One region of the Peribacillus sp. NPDC096540 genome, then DNA from elsewhere that is predicted to be linked to it. Evidence: riboswitches for the same ligand, from Rfam matches in the RefSeq annotation. Region 1 holds a riboswitch; each other region holds the start of a gene.

The links. A riboswitch is a leader RNA that binds a small molecule or an ion and turns the genes downstream of it on or off. The one in region 1 is predicted to bind cobalamin.
Region 2: it holds a riboswitch for cobalamin, as region 1 does, so the genes downstream of both, ACQKMR_RS20160 ((2Fe-2S) ferredoxin domain-containing protein) here and ACQKMR_RS25465 (hypothetical protein) in region 1, are expected to answer to the same signal.
Region 3: it holds a riboswitch for cobalamin, as region 1 does, so the genes downstream of both, ACQKMR_RS19090 (ribonucleoside-diphosphate reductase subunit alpha) here and ACQKMR_RS25465 (hypothetical protein) in region 1, are expected to answer to the same signal.
Region 4: it holds a riboswitch for cobalamin, as region 1 does, so the genes downstream of both, metE (5-methyltetrahydropteroyltriglutamate--homocysteine S-methyltransferase) here and ACQKMR_RS25465 (hypothetical protein) in region 1, are expected to answer to the same signal.

Annotation. Positions count from the first base shown of each region.
Region 1 covers NZ_JBNNTG010000048.1:7,359-13,082, reverse strand. Annotated here, with positions in the region: gene ACQKMR_RS25470 (helical backbone metal receptor) at 1-259, opposite strand, end outside; gene ACQKMR_RS25465 (hypothetical protein) at 263-808, opposite strand; cobalamin riboswitch at 968-1,187, opposite strand; gene ACQKMR_RS25460 (AAA family ATPase) at 1,389-2,345, shown strand; gene ACQKMR_RS25455 (DUF58 domain-containing protein) at 2,345-3,541, shown strand; gene ACQKMR_RS25450 (DUF4129 domain-containing transglutaminase family protein) at 3,538-5,712, shown strand.
Region 2 covers NZ_JBNNTG010000026.1:75,151-80,874, forward strand. Annotated here, with positions in the region: gene ACQKMR_RS20135 (energy-coupling factor ABC transporter ATP-binding protein) at 7-852, opposite strand; gene cbiQ (cobalt ECF transporter T component CbiQ) at 871-1,647, opposite strand; gene ACQKMR_RS20145 (energy-coupling factor ABC transporter substrate-binding protein) at 1,634-1,945, opposite strand; gene ACQKMR_RS20150 (energy-coupling factor ABC transporter permease) at 1,947-2,690, opposite strand; gene ACQKMR_RS20155 (hypothetical protein) at 2,711-2,884, opposite strand; cobalamin riboswitch at 2,868-3,063, opposite strand; cobalamin riboswitch at 3,278-3,467, shown strand; gene ACQKMR_RS20160 ((2Fe-2S) ferredoxin domain-containing protein) at 3,619-3,987, shown strand; gene cobJ (precorrin-3B C(17)-methyltransferase) at 4,002-5,657, shown strand; gene ACQKMR_RS20170 (sirohydrochlorin chelatase) at 5,676-5,724, shown strand, end outside.
Region 3 covers NZ_JBNNTG010000024.1:36,120-41,843, reverse strand. Annotated here, with positions in the region: gene ACQKMR_RS19105 (helix-turn-helix domain-containing protein) at 1-1,767, opposite strand, end outside; gene ACQKMR_RS19100 (hypothetical protein) at 2,410-2,556, shown strand; gene ACQKMR_RS19095 (manganese-dependent inorganic pyrophosphatase) at 2,681-3,610, opposite strand; cobalamin riboswitch at 3,904-4,084, shown strand; gene ACQKMR_RS19090 (ribonucleoside-diphosphate reductase subunit alpha) at 4,222-5,724, shown strand, end outside.
Region 4 covers NZ_JBNNTG010000027.1:84,859-90,582, reverse strand. Annotated here, with positions in the region: gene perR (peroxide-responsive transcriptional repressor PerR) at 1-161, opposite strand, end outside; gene ACQKMR_RS20685 (NAD(P)-dependent oxidoreductase) at 430-753, opposite strand; gene ACQKMR_RS20680 (hypothetical protein) at 677-1,084, opposite strand; gene ACQKMR_RS20675 (aminopeptidase) at 1,300-2,409, opposite strand; gene bcp (thioredoxin-dependent thiol peroxidase) at 2,421-2,891, opposite strand; gene ACQKMR_RS20665 (potassium channel family protein) at 2,954-3,370, opposite strand; cobalamin riboswitch at 3,661-3,851, shown strand; gene metE (5-methyltetrahydropteroyltriglutamate--homocysteine S-methyltransferase) at 4,007-5,724, shown strand, end outside.

The sequences.
Region 1 (5,724 bases):
CGCCAATGACCTTATCCCCCAGCCCTAGTTCAAATAAAATTTCTGTATTACTTGGTTGAAGTGAAACTACTGTTTCCGGAATTTTATCGAATTTTATTTTCTTTCCAGTATCATCGGTAACGGTATAGGCTTTGACTTCTTCTGTCTTGTTAGTATCTTTCTTTTCTTTTGTCGTCTGGTCATCCTTTACTCCACATCCAGTAAGGAAAAGGGCAAGTATCAGGGTGGAAATCCAACTAAATCGTAAGGTTCTCTTCATTATTTATTCCTCCGTGTTCTTCTTCATGGGTTTGGTTGGGTATGATTTGCTGATAAAAGGAATCTCCTCAATACCATGTTGCTTATTGACGTAGACAGCCATCACGAATAGAACATTTGCAAGCAAATTGGCGTAATCAAAGAGAATTCCAGGGATTTCCCTTTCTAAACTAACCTTGTGTAAAGCACGGACCGACTTTTTGGCTTCACTACGGCAAGTATGCAGAACACAGGCAGCTGTTGAACCTTGCGGAAGCACAAATGTCTCAATATGCTCTTTAACTTCAGCGACATAATGGTCGTAGATTGCACTTAAACGTTTCAGATCATTGTCGGTAATGGCTAATTTCCCACGGACTGAGCCATTTAAATGATAAGCCATCGGCAACAATTCCATTAAATCACGGTATACATCTGGAACATCCTTTGTAAACGAGGCTGCCAAGCCAATTTGTGTCGTCAAAGAGTCGGTACGTATTTCATAATCGACGGTAGACTCGGATTCGCGCATGTATGGATAGCATAAAAAACGAAAATCCTTCTTTGCCATAACTCTTCCTCCTCTTTATATTTAGATAAATCACCTCTGTGTCGCTTTTCGCAGCAAAAGAAAAAGCCGACCAAGGGCATTGGTCGGCATCAATCACCTATGTATCTGTAACAGAAAAAGAGGGAAGACTGCCGTACAATCCTCCTATCTTCCGAAGAGCATAATACGATAAAAAAGGCAGGTCTCCTGGCTCGTGCGTCATTTTACTCTAAGAACCTTCCCATTTGAACAGGATGAACGGTTGTCGGTGTGAATCTTTATCCTCAAACAGTGGTATTTATCTTATTTCATTAGCACTTACAGTTGCGGAAACAGCTTCGGCTTTACACCGAATTCCCTATTAAGCTGACAAGGCAGCACCTTTTTCTGCAAGGTTTATATTCACTTAGCAACAGTTTACCATACCTTTTTCCTGAAGCAGTATGAATATTTTTAGAGAATTTCATTTATGGTTTGCGAATTATCTAGTAAACTTACAATGTAAGGTTCAATTGGAGGTTAATGTAAAATGTATGTCGAGTATAAAGAATATATAATAGGTGTTATATAAGAGTAATAGGGTAATCTCAGGAGGTAGAGAATGATTTATAAGCAGGTAAATCAAAAACTGGAAAAGATTTTAGGGAATATTGAAAAAGTGATTATTGGAAAACGAGATATAGCAGAACTAAGCATTGTTGCACTTCTTTCTGGGGGGCATGTTTTATTGGAGGATGTTCCCGGTGTAGGCAAGACTGTCATGGTCAGAGCACTGGCAAGATCGATAGGCGCAAACTTTAAGCGTATACAATTCACACCTGATTTACTACCTTCAGATGTAACGGGCGTTTCAATTTTCAATCCAAAGGAACAAGAATTTATTTTTAGACCAGGACCAATTATGGGCCATATTATTTTAGCCGATGAAATAAACCGGACCTCGCCGAAAACACAATCCGCCTTGCTTGAAGCAATGGAAGAGGCAAGTGTGACGGTTGATGGGGTTACAAGGGGATTGGAGAAGCCCTTTTTCGTCATGGCGACACAAAATCCAATTGAGTACGAAGGAACATACCCACTTCCAGAGGCGCAATTGGATCGTTTTCTATTAAAAATGAAAATGGGCTATCCGGGTGTTGAAGAAGAAATTGAGGTTTTGCACCGGGCTCAATATACCGCACCACTTGAAGAGTTAGAATCTGTTATTACTTTAGAGGAATTAATAGCTTTACAGGAAGAGGCTAAAGCGGTGATCGTGGATAACACAATAAAGCGGTATATTGTTGATTTGGCAAATCAATCTCGTACGCATGAGACCGTATATTTAGGGGTGAGTCCTCGTGGATCGATTGCATTGATGAAGGCAACCCAAGCTTATGCACTTTTGAAGGGCAGAGATTATGTTCTACCGGATGATGTGCAATATTTAGTACCGTTCGTATTTGCCCACCGACTTATCTTGAAGCCAGAAGCGAATTATGAGGGAGTAGATGCTGGCATGGTGATTCACCAGATTGTCGCGACGACTCAAGTGCCTGTGAAGAGAGCTATGACCTAATGCGGAACTTGATCAGCATCTTAAAGGAAAACATGAGTGTGATTGGCTTGTTATTACTTATGGCGATTTCCTTTTCTTTTGCGATGTTTCAAGGAGGTTTTGTCAGTTGGTTTATTTTTTATACATTTTTACCGTTCGCTGTGTACTCTACGATTCTACTTTTTTATCCGATTAATAACATGATCGTTGAGAGAAAGGTCAGCAAAAGAGAATGCCGAGCTGGAGATTCTGTAGAAATAGCTTTAACTGTAACCCGTAAAAACAGGCTGCCTCTTTTATATATGATGGTAGAGGAGGAGTTGCCGAAGGGATTGGTAAATTGGGGGATGCAAAGAAAAACACTTGTCTTTCCGGGTTTCAGGCATACCTTCAGTATGACATATACTTTGGACAATTTGCCACGGGGTGAGCATGAATTTCAAACAATCCGTTTCAGGATAGGAGACTTTTTTGGCATCTTTGAAAAGGAAGCGACATTTAATTCACCTTTAAAAATCACTGTTTTCCCTTCATATCATGAGCTTACCTACAGAGATCTTGAACTTGTATTCAATCAGGGTCAAGTGGGATCAACAAAAAAAACACAACGGGAACATTCAGTAGTGTCTGGGGTAAGAGAGTATCAGCCAGGTGATCAGTTGTCCTGGATTAACTGGAAGGCAACGGCTAGAACAAGTGAAATCATGACAAAGGAATTTGAAGTTCAGAAAAACCGTGATGTATTTATCTTGCTTGATAATCAGGAATCGCTTTTCTTCGAAGAAGCAATTGTAATGACGGCTTCCTTTGTACATGCCATGTTAAAAAAAGGCATAGAGATGGGTTTCGCTAGTACGGGATCGAGGCAAATCTTACCGACTGGAGGAGGCGGTAGTCAGAAACGAAAGATCTTTTACCGCCTTGCTAAAGAAAAACCGAGTAGGTTAATCGCATGGGACGGGAGCATAAGGAAGGAAATTCTGCCGGTAAACGCAGCTTTGATTTTCGTTGTCTCGGAATTAACATTAGAAAAGGTCGAATTATTGAGAGCATTCCGCGCTAATCAAGGAGTAATGTTGTTTTGTGTGAAAAACCCAGCAGACTTTACAGATGAAGAAAAAAAATCTAGATCAGCAGCATTATCACAGGGAATAAAGGTTTGCTTTCTTAAACAGGGGCATCTGCAGCACGACAGACCAGAGGTGATGAAGAAATGAATGTTACAACGCCCATGTTGGAAAAGTGGATGGATGTCCTTCTGTATGCTTTTGGTCTGTTGTTGATCACAGAATGGTTAAGGCCTGTTGAGAAACTCACGGATACAGGGAATATTGTTGTTTTTGTTCTGTTTGTGATTTTTTCCCTACTACTGCATTATTTCCATGTCCATTGGCTAATCCGCTGTATTCTCTTAAGTGTTTATATAATGATTTCAGTACAGTTTCTTCATTCGAACTATCTGCTGGATTTCACAGCCAATCTTTCAAATATATACGATGGAAAATGGGAGTTACTTTCAAATCCATTTCGAACGTTACTTTTTTTCTTGCTTCTTTGGCTAGTGACATATTTGATTCATTACTGGGTGTTGGTGAAGCAAAGTATCTTTTTCTTTTTTATGTTAACGGTGATTTTTATATCGATACTTGATACATTTACTCCCTATGATGGTGATAAGGCAATGATAAGAATCATCATTATTGGTTTTGCGATGCTCGGTCTGCTGGCCTTGCTGCGTCTGTCCATTCAGGAGCAGCTTAGGTTTTCAAGGGCTCCTATTAAGAAATGGATCTTGTTACTAACGGGTATGATCACGATAAGTGTCCTTGTCGGTTTTGGTGCCCCTAAGTTCTCTCCACAATGGCCGGATCCAGTTCCGTTTATTACTTCTTATTCCGATAAAGTGATGAAAGAAGATGGTAGTTCCATAGACAAAAGGGTGGGGTATGATGAAGATGATTCGGAACTTGGCGGGTCGATAGAGCCAGATAGTTCTATTGTCTTTTATAATAATGCGCCTGCAGGTCATTATTGGAAAGTAGAGAACAAAGATATCTATACTGGAAAAGGATGGGTTTCCTTAGAGGACGGGATGGACTTTTTCACTTTTTCTAACGGCCAGGAAATGACTTTGTTAAATACTTACGATATTCCGGAAGTGGTAAAAGCAGATGAAATGTCAGCAAAAGTATCCATGATGGAATTGTATTCTCATATTCTTCATCCACAGTCCGGTTATTTAAAAAAAGTCGAGAGTAAAAAAGGAAAAGAGTTCAAGTATTATCAGGATATGGACAAAATCATTTCCGAAAAGGAAGATGGCGAACGCCTTCTATTGAAAGAATATGAAATGACCTATGATATGCAGAGGTTTGATATAGCTGAGCTAAGGAAGGTCACAGATCCGGATGAAACGATGGGTGTCTTAATGGATAAAAATACTCAGCTTCCAGAGGGCTTACCTAATCGAATATATGAATTGGCATCGCAACTTACTAGTAATGAAACAAATTGGTATGATAAAGCGAAAGCCATTGAAAATTATTTTGACGGTCCTGATTTTGTTTATTCAAAGGATGATATTGCTTATCCGGAGGCAAGTCAAGATTATGTCGATCAATTTTTATTCGAGACCCAGATTGGATATTGCGACAACTATTCAACTGCAATGGTCGTCTTACTACGCGCCGCCAATATACCGGCTAGGTGGGTGAAGGGTTATACAGAAGGAGAAAAATCGATATATAAGGGTGAATCCGTTTATAAGGTAACAAATAATAATGCTCATTCCTGGGTAGAGGTTTATTTTTCCGGAATTGGCTGGGTTCCCTTTGAACCAACAAAGGGATTCACTGGGGAAGTTGAATTTTACAATTCGGACTTGAAACAGGATAATGTAAAGAAGTCAGAGACGAACGCTCCAGCTAATGCAGAGCAGAAAAAGATGGAGACTAGTGAACGTCATGATACCCCTGATAAGGCTAATCAAGCATCTGGAGACTTGTTTGTGGGAAGCTTTGGAGGAATCTTGAAATGGTCTTCTATCACTCTCATAAGTTTGCTGATGCTTTTGACAATTGGTTATTTCTCTAGAAGGAAGTGGATCCCGTACCTGCAGATTCTCCGCTATAAAAAGAAATCTGGCTCTCATTTTGCGACGGCCTATCTAGTATTATTGAAACAATTAAAACGTGCAGGTTTAGCACGTCCGGAAGGGCAAACATTAAGGGAGTATGCCGCATATGTGGATGCAGTGTACGGTACAGACGAGATGCAGAAATTAACAGCTCGATACGAGTTGATGATTTACCGTGGAGACGTTGAAAATGGCGAATGGGAGCACTTACAAATCGGTTGGGAAAGCTTAATGAAAAAAACTAGCTCTTGACCAGCTTTTTAT
Region 2 (5,724 bases), on a different contig from region 1:
TTCTTCTTAATAAACCTTTTCAATCTCCATTTTTTGAAGTAATTCTTCCTTCGTTCTAGGGGCAGGGTCTTCTTTTGTAAATATCTTTGATTGAATAAGAGATTGAAACATTTCAAATATCCATGGTTTTTCTAAATGTGCTTGATACAAAAGGTCTTCATGATGAAAAATAGTGACAGGATCTCCTTGATAAATGACCTTTCCATCGTTCATGACAATGATTTCGTTAGCCCATTGATAGGCTAGATTAACATCATGAGTTGATAAAATAATAGTTTTATCAGGGAGATGGATGTTATCCAGCAGAGCCATAATCTGTTTGGAAAAATAAGAATCCAATCCTGCCGTAGGCTCATCCAAGATCCAGACTTCGGGTTCCATGGCTAGCACCCCGGCAATAGCGACGCGCTTCTTTTGTCCTAAGCTCAAAAAATGGGTGGGCTTATCTTTCAATTCTGTTACTTCTGTTTGGGACATCGCCCATTCAACTTTCTCCCGCACTACATCTCTATCCCAACCTAGGTTCATCGGTCCAAACGATATATCCTGTTGTACATTAGCGGAAAAAAGCTGAGAATCTGGGTCTTGAAAAATGATTCCGACTTGTTTTCGTAATAATAATAGTGTTTTTCGGTCATATTTTAATTTCTTTCCCTTAAAACTGATGGTACCGGTTGTTGGTTTTAATAGACCGTTTAAATGTTGGAATAAGGTGGATTTACCGGCCCCATTATTGCCTAATAAAGCAATTTTTTTACCTTTTTGAATCGTAAGAGAAAGATCTTTTAATGCGAACGTCCCATCTGCGAATTGATGGGTGAGTCCATCTATATTAAAAATATGTTCTTCCATTATCGAACTGCCCCCAATTTACGTATATTTATAAATAAAGATTAAGCTAACTAGAATCACAATGGTAATCAGCCAATTTCGCGTGGAATATGTGTAAGAGTCATCGATAAATGAAATGTTTTCTTGATATCCTCTTGCGTTCATTGCCATCGTTAATTGTTCAGAGCGCTGAAACACTCCTAAAAACAAGGAAGATATGAGTAACCCGAGAGAACGAATTCCCTTCTTCATCGAACTATACCCAAGCCGTGATGACTGTGATTGATGAATGGCCATAGCTGTATCTAAAAAAATAAAGATGAAGCGATAAGTCAATTCGATTAAATCAATCAATAATGAAGGCAGTTTTAGCTTTCGCAATACATATAGAATGACTGTGATGGGTGTAGTTAAGGTTAGGAAATATAAACAGCTGATACTGCTTAATACAACAACGATCAGACCAATTACCGTTTTCACACTGTCTTCGCTGATAAATATTTGCCAGCTGCCTACATTCCAGGACCACCATACATTTGGTACCGAAGTATTTTTATTTGTGAATGAAATAAGGATGGTAATTGTACCTGATAGTACAAAAAGTCCAGGTAATAAGAGTAATTTAACATAATAAGAGATTGGGATTTTTGCCCCGAAAATGATAAAAGCACTCATCACTGTAAAGGTGATGAGTGAAACGGTTATATCCCTCACAGCTAAAGAAAACAGTAAAAGGGAGAGGGAGAAAATCATTTTCTCTAAAGGATGTACATGCTTTAGCCGATTGAAATAGGCGTATTTATCAATCAGTAACATGCTTTGACTGTTCGGCCTGTTCCTTAACGGCCTGTTTATTTTTTTGTCGCATAACGCCGAAGAAGTATCCAATGAATCCGGCGCCAATCGCGGCTTGGAGCGCAAACAATAAGCTTTCAGTCTCTGCACCTGGCGGCTCCCAGATACTGTTGAACCAAGGCTCATATTCCGGTTGGATTTTAGTGATGGCTTCTTCGGCGGCTCCGTCAGCTCCGCCAAATTCTGTTCCTTGTTGGGTGATTAACGGAATAATAGCCAGTATGACGACTAGAAAAAGAAACAATAAACTTTTTTTCATGTTAACGAGCCTCCTTAGATAACACTCGTAGTAATTTCAATTCGCCTAGATTGTATTTCTTCAAGAAATTCATGACAACGACTGTCAATAAACCTTCGCTAATTGCTAAAGGTATTTGGGTAAGGGCAAAGATTCCTGCAAATTTAGTAAATGAGGCCATAAATCCTCCCACCTCCGAGGGGAAAGCTAAGGCAAGCTGTACGGAAGTTACCACATAGGTGCCCAAATCTCCGAATGCAGCTGCTAAGAAAACAGCAATAGAGAAGGACCAACCTAATTTAGTAGCGCCTTTGAATACAAAATAAGCAATGAACGGTCCGCAAACAGCCATGGAAAAAGCATTGGCTCCTAGCGTAGTTAATCCTCCATGAGCTAGTAATGCAGCTTGAAATAACAGAACAATAGAACCGACGACACTCATGGCCAACGGTCCAAACAAGATTGAACCTAAACCGACGCCGGTAGGGTGTGAAGAGCTTCCTGTTACGGAAGGGATTTTTAGGGCTGATAAAATAAAAACGAATGCGCCGGACAGACCCAGCATCATTTTTGTTTCTGGATTTTCCTTCACTCTAGACCTAATGGAACGGTAACCCAAGATTAAAAATGGAAGTGTCACAGCCCACCAAAATATCGCCCATTCGATTGGTAAGAAGCCCTCCATAATATGCATGGCCATTGCTCTCTTTGGTATGAAGAGTAGTAAAATGACAAAATAAAGTATTTTCAAATTGGCTTTTTTCATTTTTTCTCCTTTCGACGCTATTATTTAAAATGATTAAAGCTGAGAAGAGAAGTGGCGGGCAACATAAAAAGCACTTCTCTCAAAAAGAAAGAAGTGCGTAATGAACAGTAAGTTTGCAGCATAATCCAAACATTAGCCTTATCTGCCTGATCCGCACACCCATCCTCGTAGGTTGAAACAGTTTTACGCTTCATGGCAGGTCTCCTGGCTCTGGATCATCATCCTCATACTTCCTTCCCATCTAGTTTGACAGTGGATTATTCTTTACGTATTAGGACTTCCCTTTACAGTGGCGGGACCGCGCCGGATTTACACCGACTTCCCTATTAAGCTAAATTCCGAGAAATTCAGCACCATAAAACTTATGTAATTTTTTGAAAAATTCTCGTTTAGTGTATCATAAAGCAATGATTCCATCTACACTCCGTTCATATATTTTTTTTTGAGAAGGATAAAATCGCAGAGAAGCAAGGAATGAAGCTGAATTATCACCATTAAACTTTCAAAACAGTCGGAATAAACTATTGAATTTTGATAAAGTTGGTATATGATAGATAAAGTTAACTAGAAATGTATGATTATAAAACCAAATATTCCAATTTAAAAGTGCTCTTGTATGAATATGCAAGGGATAATAGGGAAATCGGTGAGAATCCGATGCAGCCCCCGCTACTGTAACGCTGATGAAATTGTCGATAACCACTGGCATAAAGCTGGGAAGGGACAAAAGTAAATTGAAGCGTAAGCCAGGAAACCTGCTTTTAAAATTGTGTGATACTTTTCGGAGGGAAAGGTAGAAGAACTATGGAAATTTTGAGAGTTTCATCTTGCTTGCTGGAGGCTCCTTATTCATATAGTTTTTTTAAACCTTAACTCTAACAGTTAAGGTTTTTTATTTTGCCTTTTCTCAGAATTTAGGAGGAAGAAGATGACAACTTGGAACTTGAAAGGCACAAATTCGCATCTGTTGATTTGTAACGGCAGTAGTTGCATGAAAAAAGGCGGCGAAGAAATAACACAAGCAATTCGTGATGAAATTACTTCACAAGGTCTGAATCAAAAAATTCATACTACTAGAACTCGCTGTAACGGCAGGTGTAAGGATGCCTGCGTTGTGATTGCATATCCTCAAGGGACATGGTATCGAGTGGACTCACCTGATTTTGGACGTGAGATTGTCCGGAATATCGATGAAGAGAAGTTTATTCCGCAGATGCTTTACCAATTTACTGATGGAGAAATGACTCCTAATCCGGATTTTCCACCTCAAACAGGAATTTCAAAAGACAAGTCGTAAAAGGAGATGTCTAAATGAGTACAAACGGTAAATTATTTGTCGTTGGCTTTGGACCAGGGAATTTTGAACATATTACCAAACGTGCTGTAGAAGCCCTTCAAGAAAGTGACTTCATCATTGGTTACAAAACATATGTGGAACTCATTCAGGGCCTTCTTACAGATCAAACGATTATAAGTACGGGTATGACTGAAGAAGTATCACGTGCACAAGAAGCAGTGAAACAGGCGGAGTTGGGAAAGAAAGTGGCTGTAATTTCGAGTGGTGATGCAGGAGTTTACGGAATGGCTGGTCTGGTTTATGAAGTATTGATTGAAAAAGGGTGGAAAGAAGAAACGGGAGTAGCCATTGAAATCATTCCTGGTATTTCTGCCATCAATTCATGTGCCTCTTTACTTGGAGCACCTGTTATGCATGATTCCTGTACCATCAGCCTCAGTGACCATTTAACGCCTTGGGATCTTATTGCCAAAAGAGTAGAGGCTGCTGCAATGGCTGACTTTGTCATTGCGCTTTATAATCCTCGAAGCGGTAGACGGACTAGGCAAATTGTTGAAACACAGAAAATTTTACTGCGTTATCGCTCGCCCGAAACACCTGTCGGATTGGTGAAAAGTGCTTATCGCGATCGTCAGGATATTGTGATAACCAATTTGAAAGACATGTTAAATCACGATATTGGGATGCTAACGACCGTCATTATTGGAAATTCATCTACCTTTTTATATGATGACAAAATCATCACGCCACGTGGATATCAAAGAAAGTATACATTGAATTCGGAAAGGCAACCATTGAAGCCGCATCAACGCTTGCAAAAAGAAGCAGAACCGTGGGCATTAGATCAAGAAACGGCATCTATACAGGAAGCGTACACCGAGTCGACTGGCGGAGTTGGGTTGCTTACAAAAGCCCCAGAAAAAAAGCGCACTTCTTTTGAAGTGGCAATGGAAGCACTCATAAAAGTTAAGGGTCAAACAGTCCAGCAATCTATTACGCCAGTTGTTCAGCAAAAAATTGAGTCGGTATTCGAGCTTGCCGTTAGCCCAGGTGTGGCGAACAAGCAATTTACTCCCAAACAAATGATGACACTTGCAGAAGTTGTTGGAGAGAAAGGAACGATGGAATACACGCCAAATCATAAAATCGTTTTAAAGATTCCTACAACAGATCCAGAAGTTATTACTGGAAAATTGCAAACAGCAAACTTTTTATTATCGCCAATTGGGGATGTACTGACCTTAAAAGCTTGTGATTTCTGTGATGGTGAAAAAGTGGAATCCATTCCTTACGCGGATGAAATACAGAGGGTGCTTGGTGGGATTGATATGCCTAAGGAAATGAACATTGGTTTTAATGGGTGTGGAATGGCTTGTTATAGTGCAGTAATGGATGATATCGGGATCGTTTTCCGAAAAGGGAAATTTGATTTATTCCTTGGAGCTAAACCGGTGGGCAGAACTGCTCATCCTGGTCAACCTGTTGCTGAAGGAATTGAACCGGATCAACTAGTTGAATTAATTACAAACATTGTCAACGAATATAAACAAAATGCCCATCCTAATGAACGACTATTTAAATATTTTAAACGGGCGAAAAAGATACAAGGCTATTTATATCAAGACATTGCTCCCAAAATAAAAATAGAGCCTGCGCCTTGTGAAGACTAATCAAGAGGGGGATAACAAATGAAAGCAGTATTATTCGTAGGACACGGAAGCCGATTAGCTTCTGGAA
Region 3 (5,724 bases), on a different contig from region 1:
CAAGGAAAGCTTCTTGAAAATCGGTTGCTCTCTAAGATATTGATATAACTCTCCCCAATACGAGGAAGCCAGGTCTTTTTCTCTTTCTACTGGAATCATGAGAATCATCATATCATCTCTTTTAGTCACGATGATTTCTTTGTATTTAAGATACAGCTGTTCTTTCATATGATCCCATTCAGAGGCTTTTTCCGCTTCTCTCTCAATCAGGTTCGAATGGGAAGGTAAAGATTCCTCTTCCAGTTTTAATACAGCAATCCGGTGTGGCCGATATAAGTCTATGTTCATTAGCGTCGCGTATTCCACTATTTTGGCCTTATCCTCTATCTTCTCTTCAAACAGTTTTGTTATATAACTGTCCTTCACCTGCTCTTTAGTTTCCATAATCAGTTTTTGTTTGATGAACTGAATGGCATATACATTTAGGGCATGTCCAATTGTTAAATTCGTAACCTCATCCACAGCATTCTTATTTGTGATGATCGCTAAATAGCCTAATAATTCTCCACTTCCTATAACCGGCCAAAAACCAATCGATGTCGAATCCTTTTTTAAATCCCCGAGCCATATTCCCCGTTTTTCCTTACCAATTTTCGCTTTCTCTTTCTCGATAAGACTATATATATCGGGAAGTGAATATTCATCCTCGTTTTCTAGGTGAATAGAGATGTACCTAAAAAATCTATCAAAAAGTATAATCGAACAAGACAACAACCTGCTGAGGGTATCCGTGATGACATCAAAATCTTCCCCGTACAATGTCTCTTTGACCAGTTCCTGTTGATAGCCCATAATCCTTTGTAACCGCTGCTTTAAATAAATTTCATTTAAATATAGCCTAGCGTTTTCAAATAATGCGGCCACATGGTTTGATAAGAATTTTAGAAGCTCGAGATCCCCCACTGTGAATGCACCCATTGCCTTATTGGCTAAATGAATCATTCCCACAGTCTTAAGATTGACCACCAACGGAACCGACAACTGAAAGCCACCCGATTTTTCAAAAAATGGAAAGTATGTACTTAATTTATTCTCTCCTCTAACCGCAATAGTTTCTTCCAGTTTAGGAGAGCCTATCAAAGGGCTTTGCAAATAAAAACAGTTTTCCGATTCATTGAACAAATAGATGGAGGCGTCCTCCGCCATCGTACCTTGGCATGATAGCTCTAGCACCTTTTGCACTAACTCTTCCATCGATGAACCCGGTGTCACATTTTCATTGACCCATCTTATGCTGCTTAACTTTCGTTTCTCAAATTCCTTCTCCTTTGCAAGCTGCATAGCAACTGCGACATCTTTTCCAAATTCAACAAAAATTTGCTCAACTTCAGAAATTAAAGGAACGAAATTATGAAAACCAATAATACAGAACCCATAGCTGATTCCATCATCTTTTAAAGGAACAGTAAACCAGGTTGAAATTCTTTCATTTTTCATTAACTTATAAAATTTGCAATTGAGGCTGCTTTCTTTTTTCCTACTAATATCCCATCCTTCTTCGAGAATCTCCGGAGAGCATTCACTTAGGTGAATTGGAAAAGAATCTGCAAAATGCGGCGAACCGCCTTTCCAGACTTTTGGATATAAGATATCATCTTCTCTTAAAACGATTGCCACGAAATCCCATGAAAACTCCAATTGAAAGGATTCTACCGTAAAATCCAAAGTTTCCTGAATTGTATCGAATTTCACTAAATTTCTTGCAGTCATTCTCAAATGCGTTTCAATTTTTTCTACTAATTTAGTTCTCTTCTCACTTTTATTCATAGGAGCATCCCCTGTTCTTATCCATTGTTGAAGAATAACCTACTGTAAATACAGAAAAATCAGTATATTAATAGTAACATATAGCAAAAGGTAAACAGAAGTCTTTGGAAATTCAAACATTTAAATCCAATGATTCTTATGTTAGTGCATTGTTTCCTTCTATAAATATTATCGGCAATAAAAATGCTTCTTTCTATCATGTTGCAGATTCTTGAATGAATAGCCCATATTGAGCATGATTTTCTTCTCGGCTAAAATTTCTAAAGTGTCGGTTGAAAAAACAGAGGACGCTCAGGCTAATAAAATTATTTATCGTATAACCGGATAATTATTTTTTGCCTCGGTCCAGGACTTTGTTTCCAAGTTCGAGGTATATGAAAAGTCTGATTCTATCACCATTGATTTTTCCCATTCAAAAATATGGGATGCTTCTGCAGTCGGCGCAGTTGATAAGGTTGTCCTTAAATTTCAGTTGGTGATTCTTCCCAGATACTTGGTCTCGATCAGGAAAGTTCCCAATTGCTTGAAAAGCTCGCCACTTATGATAGTAAAATATCTTAAGTTTAAATTTTGCTGAATAGAAACTTTTTAAACTGACAAAATAGATACATGAAATATATCTAGATGGAAGGAGTAAAAAGTATGATATCCGAGCAGGATTATACGGCAGCAAACCTGTCACAAGATTTACTGAATGAACTAAAAAGCTTTGAAAGTAAACTAGGCCAGGACGCAAATAAAGAACTAATTGTCATCGCCTATGAAAAAGAGAAGGATGCTTTGAATTAAAAAAAAGACTCAAACGTCATTTAAATGACTTGTTTGAGTCCTTTTTTATAGACATGATTGAAAATTGATTATTAAAGTTCATAGAAAGGGTGCTCGAAGTTTTCAGAGCACCCTTTTCACATCTTTATTTAGTGAATATGTCCGTTAAAACCGGCACGATTTGTTTTTTACGTGATACAACGCCTTCTAAGACGGCAATGTTGTTGCTCAATGTAACGTTATAAGCTTTTTCAACTGCTTCCGTTGATTTCCCAAGAGCCAAGGCAACAGAATCATTTGTTAAAATATCCGTTACAACGAATAAGAATAAATCTAATTCTTTCGTAGCAATAACCGCTTCAATAGCTGCTTCTAATTCAGCTTGTTTTGCAAGTACTTCGTTCGGATCCACAGCATTGACTTGAGCAATCTCCACTTTCGCAGTTCCCATAGAGAATTCTTTTGCATCAAGAGTAATTAGCTGGGCAATTGTTTTGTCGCTAAGGTCAGCGCCTGCTTTTAACATTTCTAAGCCGTATGTTTCAGCATTGACTCCGGCAATCTCCGCTAATTCCATTGCTGCTGCAACGTCTTGCTCTGTGCAGGTTGGAGATTTGAACAATAAAGAATCGGAAATGATGGCAGACAGCATTAGACCTGCGATTGCTTTAGGTACTTCAATACCGTTTTCTTTATAGATTTTATTTAAAATAGTTGCCGTGCAGCCAACTGGTTCTGCGCGGTAATATAAAGGATCACTTGTTTCAAAGTTAGCGATACGGTGATGGTCGATAACTTCTAATACTCGGACTTGGTCAATGTCTTCAGCACTTTGCTGACGTTCGTTGTGATCGACTAAAATCACACCATCCGCTTCCCCTGCCACTTTTTCTACAAGACGAGGAGCTTCGAATTTGAATTGGTCTAATGCATATTGTGTTTCACCATTCACTTCACCAAGACGAACAGGTTCAGCGTTGATACCTAGTTGTTTTTTCAGATCCGCATAAGCGATAGCTGAACAGATTGTGTCTGTATCCGGGTTTTTATGTCCAAAAACTAATACTTTTTCCAAGATTATTTCTCCTTTTAATAAATATTTTTCCGGGAACCTCTATCATTACTATAAGGGAGATCCACCTTTACTATACACTTTATTTTAACATAAAATCTCTTATATTCAGTGTTTGAATTTCCCATTTCTCTATTAATTCTTTCTATCTTTTTTCCTCTTCCCTCACTTTGTCAATAGATAAGGATTGGTTTTTCTCAAATATATTAGTTGAATTATCGTCTCATATGGCTTACGATAATATAAGCATAAATACTAGATATTGATATTAAAAACCACAAAAATAACTATATATAGAATTATATATAATCCAAGGTGCCAGTGATGGCTGAAAAGGGAATCCGGTGTAAACCCGGAACTGTCCCCGCAACTGTAAATGTGACGAAATGAGAAAACCACTGTATAGCTCTTTATACGGGAAGAACTCAAAGTAGGATGATCATGAGTCAGGAGACCTGCCTGGATTTTTCACGTTTCTTATTCTTCGGGGATTGAGATGATGAAACGATAGTATAACGGCTATTTTTTCATGGCTCTTTTATTCTATCGTTTGATCCGCTCAATTTATTGGGCGGATTTTTTTATGTAACGGAAGTTTACAAGGAGGATTATTCATGACTCAAACATATAACTCTACTATAGAGAAAAATGACACAGAAACAAGTTCTATCCAGCTTGAGATGTTATCCAAGGAATTCGAAGGCCAGCTTGATATGGAAAAATTCAAAAAGCGTTTTACAAAATGGCTAGATCGTAAAAGTGAATCAACAGAAGAACAAACATCAAAAAAACTGATCCAGCTTGCTCTCGAAAGTGTGGACATAGATGCTCCAGATTGGACGTTTGTTGCTGCAGCAGAACTTTTGAATACCATGTACAGGGATGCACAAGCAAATCGGGGCTATGAGAGTGTGAGCTATGGTCCGTTCTATGAATTAATCGCAGAACTCTCTCAACTGCAAGAGGGACAACGCTACCCGATTTATAAACCCGAACTACTCAACTCTTACTCCAAAGAAGAAATAGAAGAATTGGGCTTAGAGATCGATCCGGAAAAAGATAAACTATTTTCTTATATTGGCATCTACCTATTAAACGACCGCTACCTAGCCCGTCCGAAAAAAGACAAGGTCTACGAACTGCCTCAGGAGCGCTTCATGATTATCGCTATGGAAATTATGAGAATGGAAAAAACAGAACATCGCCTACAACTTGTGAAAGAGGCATACTGGGCGATGTCCAATCTGTACATGACCGTCGCGACACCTACCCTATCAAACGCAGGAAAAACGCATGGCCAGTTAAGTTCATGCTTTATTGATGCGATTGAAGATTCTATTGATGGCATTTATCTATCGAACTATGATGCCGCTAAAGTATCTAAATTCGGCGGTGGTGTAGGACTTTACGTCGGTAAAATCCGCTCACTTGGTTCAGATATCCGTGGTTTCTCTGGAAACAGTTCAGGCACGACCCCTTGGATCCGTTTGTTTAACCAGACAGCTGTCAGCGTAGATCAATTAGGTCAGCGTAAAGGGGCAATCGCGATTTATTTGGATGCTTGGCATAAAGATATCATGAGTTTCCTTGACTTGAAGACACAAAACGGTGATGACCGGTTGAAAGCTCATGATATTTTTACAGGTGTATGTATTCCTGATTTGTTCATGGAAGCCGTACGCGATCGGAAAGAATGGTATCTTTTCGACCCACATACCGTAAAGCAAACCCTTGGATTCTCACTCGAAGATTTTTATGACGAGAAAAAAGGCGAAGGAAGCTTCAGACATCATTACGCTCTCGCTGTTGAGGCTGCGGAAAATGGCACACTTCCTAGCTATAGCTTTGAAAAAATCAACGCGATGGACATCATGAAAAGCATTATGATTTCTCAGCTAGAAGAAGGCGTACCGTATATGTTCTATCGTGATGAAATGAACCGTAAGAATCCTAATAAACATAAAGGAATGATTTATTGTTCCAACCTTTGCACAGAGATTGCTCAAAACTTAAGCCCTTCAACGATCACGGATGAATACGAAACAGAAGATGGGGATGTAGTTGTAGTTCGTAAAAGCGGCGATTTCGTTGTATGTAACCTTTCTTCCATTAATCTG
Region 4 (5,724 bases), on a different contig from region 1:
GGAAACTTTCCTTCTAGCGCTTTATATATATCATCTGCGGTAGGGTGAGACATAGAGCTTATCAAATATTCAAGTATCGCATGGCGTTGAGGAGTTATTCTTACACCGGTATCTTTAAGGGAATCCAACGCTTCTTTTAACTGAACTTCAGACACCGTCATCCACCTCTTTTTCTCATTAAGTATGAATTATTAAATTATAATATTTATAAATAGTGTACCTTTTTTAAGTTGATTTTGTCAATATTTCACCTGTTTATCTCTTCATTTTAAGTTTATTCATCCACCCTTTAAATCTTCCCCATTTTCTAGTTTGAGCCTAGCATCCTCTCGATAAGTCAATGACGTTGATAAAGTCATTTCCATCTATCAGGTATTCATGCATGTTTTTTCAAAAATCGAAAAGGTTCTAGGTAAATATTCACTGCTTTTACTCGAAAGATGCGGTGTGACCGTTACATTTTAACACTTCCTCGTAAACCAGATCACCGCGTCCAATATTCACGAAAACGGCAGAAGCTTTCATAGCTTTAAAGTGTTCTTTTTGCAACAGATTCTGTGTTTCAATCGTGCTTGGCAGAACAGATGCGATGTAATCTGCTTCCGGTAATACCCCATATAGACGATCAATGTGCTGCACAGGATTTCCGCTCCGATTGACCCCAATTGTCGTCATCCTAAAGGCATTCCCAAGACGCGCTACCTCTCCGCCAATTGCACCAGCACCAAGAATGAGTATCGATCGATTTCCCATTCAATTCTCCTACTTCTATCTTTCTATCCCAAAGCTCGTCTGATTCATTCTTGATAAGCTGTTTCACTTTCTTTTCGTACCGCAAAAGCATCCCAATCGTGTACTCTGCCATCGGTATTTTATGGATACCTCTTGCATTTGTTACCAAAATCCCGCGATTCTCAATGGCTTTAAAAGGCATTAATTCCATACCTGCACTCATAACCATAATCCATTTTAAATTCGGTGCTTTCTCAATTGTCTCATCTGTTAAATCTTCGCCGTATGTAATTAGGATTTCCGCTCCGCGCAGTGGTTCATCCTCCCAATCCTCTTGATAAACGAAATTCAAAGCAGGAAAGGTATCCTCCATCTTCTTTTGGATATCTTCGTTTGGAATGATTGTGAAAGTAATTACATATTTTATCTCTCCTTTTAATAACAAAAAAAAACACGGGCTCTGTATGTCCCGCGCAACTTTCTCTGAGGAGGTATTCCCTTAATAAAGCATATTCAGGTGTCCTCTTTTTGAGTTGGACAAAAGCCTTAACCCTGTAAAAAAAGGCTTTATTTTAATAAATTGGGGTTTAAAGCACGTAGTTCCGGCAACATAAAAATGCCATCCCTTCGGATCAGAATGTCATCAAAGTAGATATCACCACCGCCATATTCAGGGCGCTGGATCAAAACCATATCCCAATGTGTAGAAGAACGGTTTCCATTATCAGCCTCTTGATATGCTTGGCCAGGAGTTAGATGCAGACTGCCACATATTTTCTCATCAAACAAAATATCGTCCATTGGCTCCATAATAAATGGATTGATTCCAAGCGCGAATTCCCCAATAAAACGGGACCCTTCATCTACATCAAGAATCTCGTTCATTTTAGAACTTTGATTGGAATCTGCTTTCGTAATTTTCCCCTTTTGCAAGGTTAAAACTATGTCACGAAAGGTGACTCCTTGATATGTTGAAGGGGTGTTGAAGGCTATCTTACCATGAACACTCTCTTTTACGGGTGCCGTGAACACTTCCCCGTCCGGTAAATTGTTTTTCCCAGCGCATATGACAGCCGGCATTCCTTTAATGGAAAAGGTGAGGTCTGTCCCTGGTGATACAATTCGAACTTTTTCAGTATGCTCCATCAATAGCTTAAGCGGTTTCAGTGCTACTTCCATTTTTCCGTAATCCATTGTGCAAACGTTTAATAGAAAGTCTTCATACCTGCTAAAGCTCATGCCAGCTTTTTGTGCTGAGCTAGTGGTCGGGTAATTAAGTAAAACCCAGCGCCTGTTGTTTACATAGAAAAGAGTCGACGACTTCATCGCTTCTCCATGAAGACGATGCCTCTCTGCAGGTACATCTGCCAAATCAGCATTGTTATCTTCACCGGAGATGATTATTATCGCATCAATATCAGTATATTTCCTCAAAGTCCATTGTGATAAGGTATCAAGTTGTTCCTTCACATTCCCTTTTAACAAGTGGCAGCTTATTTCATCGTCTTCCAGTTCTACATATGGATATGCCCCAACTCTGTATGTTTCTTTAATCAGTTCTTTCAATAACGGTTTCGTGCTGATATGACCCCGTATCAAGATTCTCTCTTTTGGCTGTAATTGTACGGAATGATGAATCAGCCTTGCAGCAAGCCTGGTTATTCGCTTATCCTTCATCTGCCTGTACCTTATTTTTCTAGATCACGAAGAGTTTCAAGCGCTTCTTCAACATGCCCTTTAACTTTTACTTTACGCCATTCTTTAACGATCGTTCCTTCTTTATCAATCAGAAAAGTTGAACGTTCTATACCCATATATTCCTTACCGAAGTTCTTTTTTAATTTCCATACATCATATAATTCAGCAGCTTCTTGATTTTCGTCAGCTAGCAGCAGAAAAGGTAACCCATATTTTTCAATGAATTTTTCATGACGCGCCGCCGGGTCTGGACTAATCCCTATTATGACAGCATTCAATTCCTCAAACTGCTCATTGTGGTCACGGAAATCACAAGCCTCCGTTGTGCAACCAGGCGTCATGTCTTTCGGATAAAAATATAAAACAACGTGTTTGCCTTTAAAATCCGATAGGGACACTTTTTCACCGTTGTTTGCAGGTAGTTGAAAATCAGGTGCTTTTTCTCCAATTTTAACAGTCATTCTAACCCCTCCATTTCTTTCATTATGGTAAGCGTACCCAATAATTGAAAGAAACACAACTTTCATTTATTCCTCCTTTCCTGATCTAAATCAATCACTGTCCGAATTACAAACGCGGCCGGGAGCGTATAGCCGATGAATGCCTGGATTGTCGCAATCATCCTGCCCACGCCTATCGGGGCTATATCCCCATACCCTACAGAAAACATCGTCATCGCACTAAAATAAAAAGAAGTCTTCAGTTGCTCGTAAAAACTGCCGTCCAAACGATTGCCCATATCAAGAATCACTGAATGATTCTGAAGCTCGTATAATAAATAAATCAGTGCAAAACCTACTAATATCGTCGCATATAAATTGCCAAGCCACAGCATATCCTCCAGAGAAAACTTCTTTCCTCCCGACTCAACAAGAAATAACGTTCGAATGCTCATCACCATGCAAAAAATGATTCCTGCAATCAAGATGTAAAAAGTCATCCCCCACGCCTCATTTCAAAACAACCCATTCCCCTATACATACTCCCCGTCCAAACAATATATTCTTTATTTAGGGGTCAGACCCCATTTCCCAACATTCACATCCTTAAACAAACCTAGGTGCACCAATAGTTTTGTCGATATAGGGCGGGGTCAGACCCCATTTCCCGAGACTTTTTTCCTTGTTGACCATTTTAGTCGGGATATGTTAAGATTGTCTAAATTTTTATAATAGTTTTTATTTTATAAATTTTTGCCACCTGCAGTTTAATTTACAGCAGGTTTGTGAAATTTCATATGTGGAAATAGGTTCCTAATTTTTTTAGGATTAAAAGGGAAGTCCGGTGTAATTCCGGCACGGTCCCGCCACTGTAATAGGAATGTTAGCGCTATGCAATATGCCACTGATTTTCGGATTGGGAAGGCCTGCCGCTAATAAGATTCCTCAAGTCAGGAGACCTGCCTGTTTCGACAACACTGTTTTAACCTACGGAGAATAGGGAAGTGTTAGGGACCTTATAATTTTAAGGGGTTTTTGTATACCCCTTTATTTTAAGCATTTCTAACTTTCTCTTTTGATGGTTAGGGGTGCTTTTTTTATTGTTATTTTATTAAAAGAAAAAAGAATGTAGGAGGATGGGAATATTGAAAAGTAGTAGTTTAGGGTACCCGCGAATTGGGGAAGATCGTGAATGGAAACGCACATTAGAAGCTTACTGGTCCGGAAAAATCGATGAATCGGAGTTTACAGCACAGCTAGAAGCCATCCGTTTAGGCAACTTACAAAAGCAAAAGGACCAAGGTATTGATATTATTCCTGTCAATGACTTTACTTTATATGATCAAATGCTCGATATGTCTGTAATGTTCGGTCTTGTTCCTGAGCGTTATTCAGCCTATAAAGGCGGCACCGTTCCCCTTTCTGTATATTATTCTATGGCTCGCGGAAACAAGGATGAAGTTGCTTCTGAAATGACGAAATGGTTCAATACAAATTATCACTATATCGTTCCCGAATTAAAACCGTCAAAGCTGACTTTGACAGAAAATAAACCACTTGCTTCTTATCGCGAAGCCAAAGAAAAACTAGGAATTGAAGCTAAGCCCGTGTTAGTCGGACCTTATACTTTTATTACTCTGTCTAAAGGCTACAATAAACAAGATGTACCTGGAATCATCCTTAGTCTCCTGCCTTTATACACACAAATTCTGCAAGAGTTAGAACATGAAGGCGTGAAGTGGGTGCAAATCGATGAGCCCTCCCTTGTTTCATCCATTTCTAAAGATGATATGCAAACTGTTACTTACTTATATGAAAAATTGAGTGAAGCAGCTCCAAACTTGAACATCATGCTACAAACATACTTTGATGCGGTAGAGCACTACCAAGAGGTGATTGAATTACACGTTCAAGGGATCGGTCTTGATTTTGTCCATGATAAAGGGAAGAACCTTAGTAATCTTCAAGAATTCGGTTTCCCGAAAGACAAAGTGCTCGGTGCAGGTGTGATTGATGGGAAAAATATTTGGCTTTCCGATTTATCGAAAAAGAATCAGTTGATCAATACCATCACAAAAACCGTAGCCGAAGACCAAATTTGGCTTCAACCCTCTTGCTCCCTGCTTCATGTACCAGTAACGGTTCGAAATGAGACGGCTCTTACTAAAGAAGTTCAACAGGCCCTTGCCTTTGCTGATGAGAAGCTTGAAGAAATCACTCTACTAGTAAAAGGTAGTAATCAAGGTGCCAATGCAATTGCTGAAAAAGTAGCCACTAACAAATTAGCACTTCAAACGTTAGCAAGTTCAAATGCGCGAAATCATAAAGACGTCCAAACTGGTGTCGAACACGCGAAGAGTAAAACAGCCGGCCGGCAGCTGTCATTTAAAGAGCGCTATCAAAAACAACAGGAATTTTTCAAACTGCCTTTCCTTCCATCAACAACAATCGGAAGCTTTCCGCAGACAGCTGAAGTAAAACAAGCTCGCGGAAAATTCAAACGAGGAGAATGGACTGCTGCTCAATATGAAACATTTGTTAACGAGGAAATCAGCAGATGGATCAATATCCAGGAAGAAATCGGCTTGGATGTTCTTGTACACGGAGAATTTGAACGAACAGATATGGTTGAATTTTTCGGCCATAAGCTAGGAGGATTCGTTTTCCTCGAAAAAGGCTGGGTACAATCTTACGGTTCTCGCTGCGTAAAACCACCTGTTATCTACGGCGATGTTCATTTCATCGAGCCGATGACAGTCCGGGAAAGTGTGTACGCGCAATCCCTGACGAAGAAAACGGTAAAAGGAATGCTGACAGGTCCTGTAACAATTCTGAACTGGTCATTTGTACGTGA